2 linked regions of the Roseiconus lacunae genome follow. The protein of the gene in region 2 interacts with the protein of the main gene of each other region in a pairwise test. Links are inferred from orthologs where the notes say so. Each region holds a gene or a part of one and is shown on either strand. Other genes may lie near its edges.

Evidence for each region.
Region 1: the proteins of lpdA (region 2) and FYC48_RS13055 interact in binary tests that used the Escherichia coli proteins (3 or more experiments, as listed by UniProt). The link is inferred for Roseiconus lacunae from one-to-one orthologs.

The regions. Positions count from the first base shown.
Region 1 is NZ_VSZO01000009.1:75,127-78,477, reverse strand. The notes cover bases 113-3,135. They hold FYC48_RS13055 (ATP-dependent helicase), read right to left. Parts: upstream 2,808-3,135; coding sequence 417-2,807; downstream 113-416. Other genes in these bases: FYC48_RS13050 (DUF2237 family protein), read left to right, coding at 3,033-3,135; FYC48_RS13060 (YitT family protein), read left to right, coding at 113-302. In the rest of the region: more of FYC48_RS13060, read left to right, coding at 1-112; more of FYC48_RS13050, read left to right, coding at 3,136-3,351. UniProt on the Escherichia coli protein: A helicase with DNA-dependent ATPase activity. Unwinds DNA duplexes with 3'-5' polarity. Translocates on single-stranded DNA with 3'-5' polarity. Initiates unwinding more efficiently from a nicked substrate than double-stranded DNA.
Region 2 is NZ_VSZO01000017.1:26,530-29,741, forward strand. The notes cover bases 67-2,950. They hold lpdA (dihydrolipoyl dehydrogenase), read right to left. Parts: upstream 2,287-2,950; coding sequence 847-2,286; downstream 67-846. Other genes in these bases: miaB (tRNA (N6-isopentenyl adenosine(37)-C2)-methylthiotransferase MiaB), read right to left, coding at 67-839; rpsD (30S ribosomal protein S4), read right to left, coding at 2,499-2,950. Also shown: more of miaB, read right to left, coding at 1-66; more of rpsD, read right to left, coding at 2,951-3,107. UniProt on the Escherichia coli protein: Lipoamide dehydrogenase is a component of the glycine cleavage system as well as of the alpha-ketoacid dehydrogenase complexes.

The sequences.
Region 1 (3,351 bases), on a different replicon or contig from region 2:
CTGCGGAAACCCTGAATAACTTATATCGGAAGTTCAAAATCACGATGTTTGCGATCGTTACTCGGTGTGAGAAAGAAGTTGGGAACGCGATTACCCAAGCATCCGAGCACCGAACTTACACGACACATCAAGGGACCGGTGGACGCAGTGGTGATTCGTTTGTCATCGTGCGTACGATCATCACCCATGAAGAATTGCCGCAAGTGATGGCGGCTGTCGAGTCCGCCGACCCCGATTGTTTTCACTACTACCATGACATCGAAGGAGTGTCCGGACGCTACTACATCTCGCCGATCGGGTAGTGGGCGTCGAATCACAAGTGTTTCGAATCACAAGTGTTTCTGAGCCTTGCGTCGGTCATTGGTTGCTCGAATCGACCGAGCAAATCGGTCGATCGATTGGAGGGGAACAAAAAACTAATCTTCAATCTGTAGCGGAGCGAAGGCCAAGCGAAAGCTGTGCTCTTCTTCGCCAAAGCGAACGCGTGCCATCCGTTTGGGGCCCCGTCCGCTGACAGCGATGATCGTACCGACTCCGTAGTCCATGTGTCGTACTTGGGTTCCTTCTTGAAACGCAGTGATCGGCGGTCGGTTGACGGTCATCAAATCTGCTGCCGTTTTCAACGCACCGATCTCTGGGACGGCTGCAGTACTTGAAGGCTCGGTCGGGGGCTCGTCCGGCGTCATCGTAATGTCTGAATCGTCCGGACCATCGAACGCCGCGACGGCTTCATTGGTTTGGTTGGTGTTCGCACCAAAGTCGAACGAAGTGTCCTCGTTCGCGTTGACTTGGATCTCGGGCATGTCCCAGTCCGACGGCGTGCTCTGGTCAACGCTGTCGAACCAGGGGCCTCGATTGACCGACGTGTCGACGCGCTTAATTTCATCGAGCGGAAGTTCATTGAGGAATGGACTGGGGATCACCGGACGTCGTTCGCCACGAATCATCCGCCGTTTGCAGCAACTGATTTGCAGCGTTTGTTCGGCACGGGTAATGCCAACGAAAAACAGTCGTCGCTCTTCTTCGAATTGTGAATCGTCGTCTTTGGAACGCTTGTGAGGCAACAGGTCGTCTTCGACACCGATGATGTAGACGCGAGGGAATTCCAAGCCTTTCGATGCATGCAGTGTCATCAGCGTGACGCGTTCGTCGCTATCGTCGAATGCATCCGTGTCGCTCACCAAGGCAACTTGTTCGAGGAACGTGTCAAGCGATCCGTCCTCGGGGTGCCGACGATCGAAGTCGGCACCCGCAGTAATCAGCTCGTCGATGTTGGCCGTGGGACTGGAGTCATCGCTGTCACTGGCCGTTTTTTCGAGGTACTGATCGTACTTGGTTTCTTGGACCAGGTACCGCATCAAGTCCTCTAAAGACGCGGTCGCTTTGGTTGCGATTTTGTCGTACAGATCGACGAATTTGCTGACCATGGTGCGGCTACGTTTGGCAAGCGCGTCGATCTCGTCGACTCGGCGTGCCGCTTCGAGCATCGGGATCGCGTTGCGGTCTGCGAATCCCTGAAGTCGTTCAATTGTTTTCGCGCCGATACCGCGTGTGGGCGTGTTGATCACGCGGGTCAGTGCTACATCATGACCGGGATTGTTTACCAAGTGGAGGTACGATAAGACGTCTTTGACTTCTTTGCGTTGATAGAACTCAACGCCGTTGACGATTTGGTAGGGGACTCCACGGCCACGCAGCGCATGCTCGACCGATCGCGTTAGCGAGTTCATGCGGCAGAAGATCGCGAAGTCGCTCGGGCGAGCCGTTTCGCACGCGATCAGGTTGACAATTTCGTCGGCAATCGAGTCGGCTTCGTCAAAACCATCCGAACAGATCCGAAGGGTGACCGGTGCGCCCTCGTCGTTGTCGGTAAAGAGGTCTTTTTGTTTTCGGCGGCGATTGTGCCGGATCAATTGATCGGCGGCGCGAAGGATATTTGGCGTGCTACGATAGTTTTGTTCCAGACGTACTGTTTTAACATCCGGGTAATCCTTTTCGAAATCCAGGATGTTATTCAGGTCCGCGCCTCGCCATCCATAGATCGATTGATCGGGGTCTCCGGTGACCGCTAAGTTCGGGTAATCGACCGACAAGCCGCGCACGATGGCGTATTGCGCAAGGTTCGTGTCCTGGTACTCATCGACCATGATGTATCGAAAGTGCGCGTCCAAGTCGGATCGCAACTCGGGATTTTGTCGCAACAGGTTCGCGACATGTAGCAGCAAGTCATCAAAGTCGACGGCGTTGGCGGTCAACAGCTGTTGTTGGTAGATCGGATAAACCTGCGATGCGACCTTTTCCTGAGGGCTGAGCATCTGAGCTTGCCAGACGTCCGGTGTGATCAGCTTGTTCTTCGCCTTACTGATCAGATTGGCGATCATGTCTGGTGAGGCATGCGAGGTCGACACGCCAGCCGCAGCAATCGCACGTTTCATTGCTTGCTTGGAATCGCTGGTGTCGTAGATCGAGTAGTTTTCTTGAAGCCCGACCATCGACGCGTAGCGACGCAGTAGCTGCGCGCAAAAACGGTGAAACGTACCCATCCAGACTTGTTTGCCGGGAACCAGCGCGTCGACTCGGGCACGCATCTCGTCGGCGGCCTTGTTGGTGAACGTCAACGCCGCAATTTGCCATTCGGGGATGCCGTGTTCGAGCAGGTGGGCGATCCGGTGTGTGACGACGCGCGTCTTGCCACTTCCAGGTCCGGCCAGCGTTAGCATCGGTCCATCGATATGTACGACCGCACTTTGCTGCTCGGGCGTCAAGTGCCGTAAAAGCGTCGAATTCGATGTGCTGGGCTCATCCATGGGCTTGAAAAACTAAACAAGAGAGGGGCGTAGTTGCGGGTCGGGCGAGCGCAGCAGTACCAGGCGCCGACCGGTGGCACCCAACATCATAACAATCTGCTCCCCGTTGGCTACGTTTGCTGCTGGTGGGTGGTCGACCGATGACACACCCTGTGCCAACCGGTTACACTTGACAGCGTTGAGTTGATCGTTGGGGTGACACACGGTAGCGACGGGCGGGAATTGATGGCGAAGAATGTATTGGGGACAGATTTAGGCGAGTGTGGGACCGATCCGATGACCGGTTTCTACCGGGATGGGTGCTGTAATACTGGAGCCTCCGATTCTGGATTGCACACCGTTTGTGCGGTGATGACGGCAGACTTTTTGGAATTCAGCAAGTCGCGCGGGAATGACCTCTCGACCCCCAACCCCACCTACCGTTTTCCGGGGCTCAAGCCCGGCGATCGTTGGTGCTTGTGTGCGGCACGTTGGAAAGAAGCATATGACGCCGGGATGGCTCCCCGGGTCGTGCTGGACGCGACGCACATTTCGACGCTTGAAT
Region 2 (3,212 bases):
CCGCTTTGTGCCGGCACGTGCAGGTACGGCGAAACCTTTGGTAGATCACGAATCGTGACCAACAAACGTTCCGTCATGTCCTTGGGATAATTCGTCACGAACTTGATGCGATCGATGCCGTCGACTTCATGCAACATCTCCAACAGCGACGACATATCGGTCGTCGAGTTTTCATCGCGGTATTTGTAGCTGTTGACGGTCTGCCCGAGCAGCGTGATTTCGCGACAGCCTTGCTCGGCCAAAATGGCGGCTTCGGAAACGATTTGGCTCGGCGGACGTCCCTGCTCGGGACCCCGTGTGTTTGGCACGACGCAATACGTACAGAACTTGTCGCAGCCGATTTGGATTCGCAAATAAGCTTGGAATGGCGTCGGACGCATTGACGGGTCACGCAACGGATCAAACGTTTCGTGTGACCGCGCGACCACGGCTTGCTTGTCGTCTTTACGATTCAGCGAGATCGCCATTTGACGACCATCACCGTTGCGGACCTTGTCCAGCAAATCGGGGATGGTGTGCAACTGCCCGGGGCCGACGACCAAGTCAACGTAGGGTGCTCGCTTAAAAATCAGTTCCTGATCTTTTTGGGCCATGCAGCCCATCACGCCGATGGTCTTTCCCGGATGTGAATCCTTGGACTGACGCACCTTCCCGAGGGCGCTGTAGACCTTTTCCTCGGCATGCTCGCGGACGCTGCACGTGTTATACAAGACACAGTCGGCCTCCTCCGGTGAGTCAACGACGGTGTAGCCGTGTCGCTTCAAATCGGCGATCACCATTTCGCTGTCCAGAACATTCATCTGGCAGCCGACGGTCTTGATGTATACGCGTTGCGTCATCGCTTACTCAGCCAACGGGGGCCTTGTTCTTCTTGGGCTTGTAGATTTCCGTGGCCGTCCCAAAGTGAACCTCGCCCGCATTCATCAGCGTTTCGCTGAGTGTGGGGTGAGGGTGGACACTGTCGGTCACGTCATGAACTTCACAGCCCATCTCGATTGCCAAAACCGCTTCGGCAATCAACTCGCCGGCGCCGCTGCCGACGATACCGCATCCGAGGACGCGGCCGGATTCCGGGTCGACCAACCACTTCGTCAGGCCTTCGGTGATCCCGAGTGCCTGTGCCCGTCCGCTCGCCGCCCAAGGATACGATTCAACGCTGACGTTGATCCCGTCCCGCTTCGCCTCGGTTTCGGTCAAACCTGCCCAGGCGATTTCTGGGTCGGTAAAGACGACCGCGGGAATCGCCTTTTTGTCGAACGACGATGTCTTGCCCGCGATCACTTCAGCCGCGACACGGCCCTCGTGGGTCGCTTTGTGGGCCAGCATTGGGTCACCGGCGATGTCACCGATGGCTAGGATGTGCGGGTCAGCCGTTCGCTGCTGAGAATCGACTTCGACGAAGCCACGCTGGTTGACCACCACCGACGTGTTCTCCAAGCCGATGTCGCGCGTGACCGGCCGGCGTCCGATGCTGACCAGGACACGATCAAAACGCTCATGTCCAAAATGGCCCGGGCCTTCGAAGGTGACTTCGACCTTGCCATCGACTTCGGCCATCGAGCCGACTTTGGTGTTCGTTAGCACGCGACCTTCACAGAGCTTATCGATCCGTTTGGCCAGCGGTTTGACCAGATCACGATCGGCACCGGGAAGCAAGTCTTTGGCCAGCTCGACGACCGTGACCTTGGAACCCAACTGGGCGTACACGCTGCCCATTTCCAAGCCGATGTAACCGCCGCCGACGACCAGCATTGTTTCGGGAATATCTTGCAAAGCCAGCGCGCCGGTGCTGTCCATCACCCGATCGCTGACTTTGAACGCCGGAGGCATCGCGGGAACACTCCCGGTCGCCAAGATACAGTGATCGAAAGTGATCTGGCCGCCTTCGGGGATCGACTCATGATCGCCTTCGAGCGATAACGTGGTTGAGTTAACAAAGCTGCCACGTGCCTGGATCACGTTGACCTTGCGACGCTTGGCCAAGTTACCCAAGCCACCGGTCAGGTTGTTGATCACTTGGTCCTTTTGGGCGCGGACTTTGTCGACATCGATCGTCGGTTCGCCGGCGTACTCGACGCCCCACTTCTCTTTCAGCTCGCCGACTTCCTGGATCACCTTGGCAACGTGCAAAAGGGCTTTGCTGGGGATACAGCCACGCAGCAGGCACGTGCCGCCCAATCGCGGTTCGGCTTCGATGATCGTGACGTCCAAACCTTCATCGGCCGCCAGAAAGGCTGCCGCATATCCTCCCGGGCCACCGCCCAAGACAACTACAGGGCTATGCATGATTCTCTATGTTAATCGCGAGTTTCAAAATCCGGTTGCGTTTCGGCGCAATCAATCTCGGTACAGAATGATACCGACCTGCACGCCCGACAATGTGCGACATGACGGCGGCAATTGAACCACCATCACGTCGGCTTAACGCACGATGAACGCACCCATCGGCCGCCGAGGCATTTGAACCCTTCGGCGAACCGCTATGGCCGCGATCGGAATTAGCGAGACAAGAATTCGACGACGGAGTTCGCGTCGACTGGCAGGCTGATGTCGCTGGCGCCAGGCAGGCCGAGCATGGTCGCTTTCAAGTTTTCGCTGTCGAAGGTGACCCAATCCAATGCGTCCGGAGACGAGTTGGCGATCACGCCACGATAAAGGTTACGAAGATTTTCGCGTCCGCGGACTTCGACGATGTCACCGGGCCGAAGGATGTAACTGGGCTTATCGACCTTGACGCCGTTGACCAAGAAGTGACCGTGCGCGATTCCTTGACGAGCTTGCGGTCGGGTCTTAGTGAAGCCGACGCGACGGACGACGTTATCGAGACGACGCTCGCACATCAGCAACAACAACTCACCGGTGTTGCCCGACTTGCGAGAAACGGCGTCAAAGTAACGGCGAAGTTGACGCTCGCCCAATCCATAATAGTGCTTGATCTTTTGCTTTTCCTGCAGTGCCGCACCGTAGTTACTCGGGCGGCGGCCACGGACGTGCATCCCCGGAGGTGTGTTGCGGCGATCGAGCGCCCGAGCCGCACCGGCGGTTTCATAGATCAACGTTTGGAGGCGGCGGTTAACGCGTGCTTTTGGTCCGGTGTAACGTGCCATTGTTCTTCCAAATTCTCCAGCGCCGTCATCAAATGACGGCAGTAAAAGGGGGATGCCATCGGCCGGATGCCAAGGCGGCATCGGGGACCTGCAGGCGGCGTGATC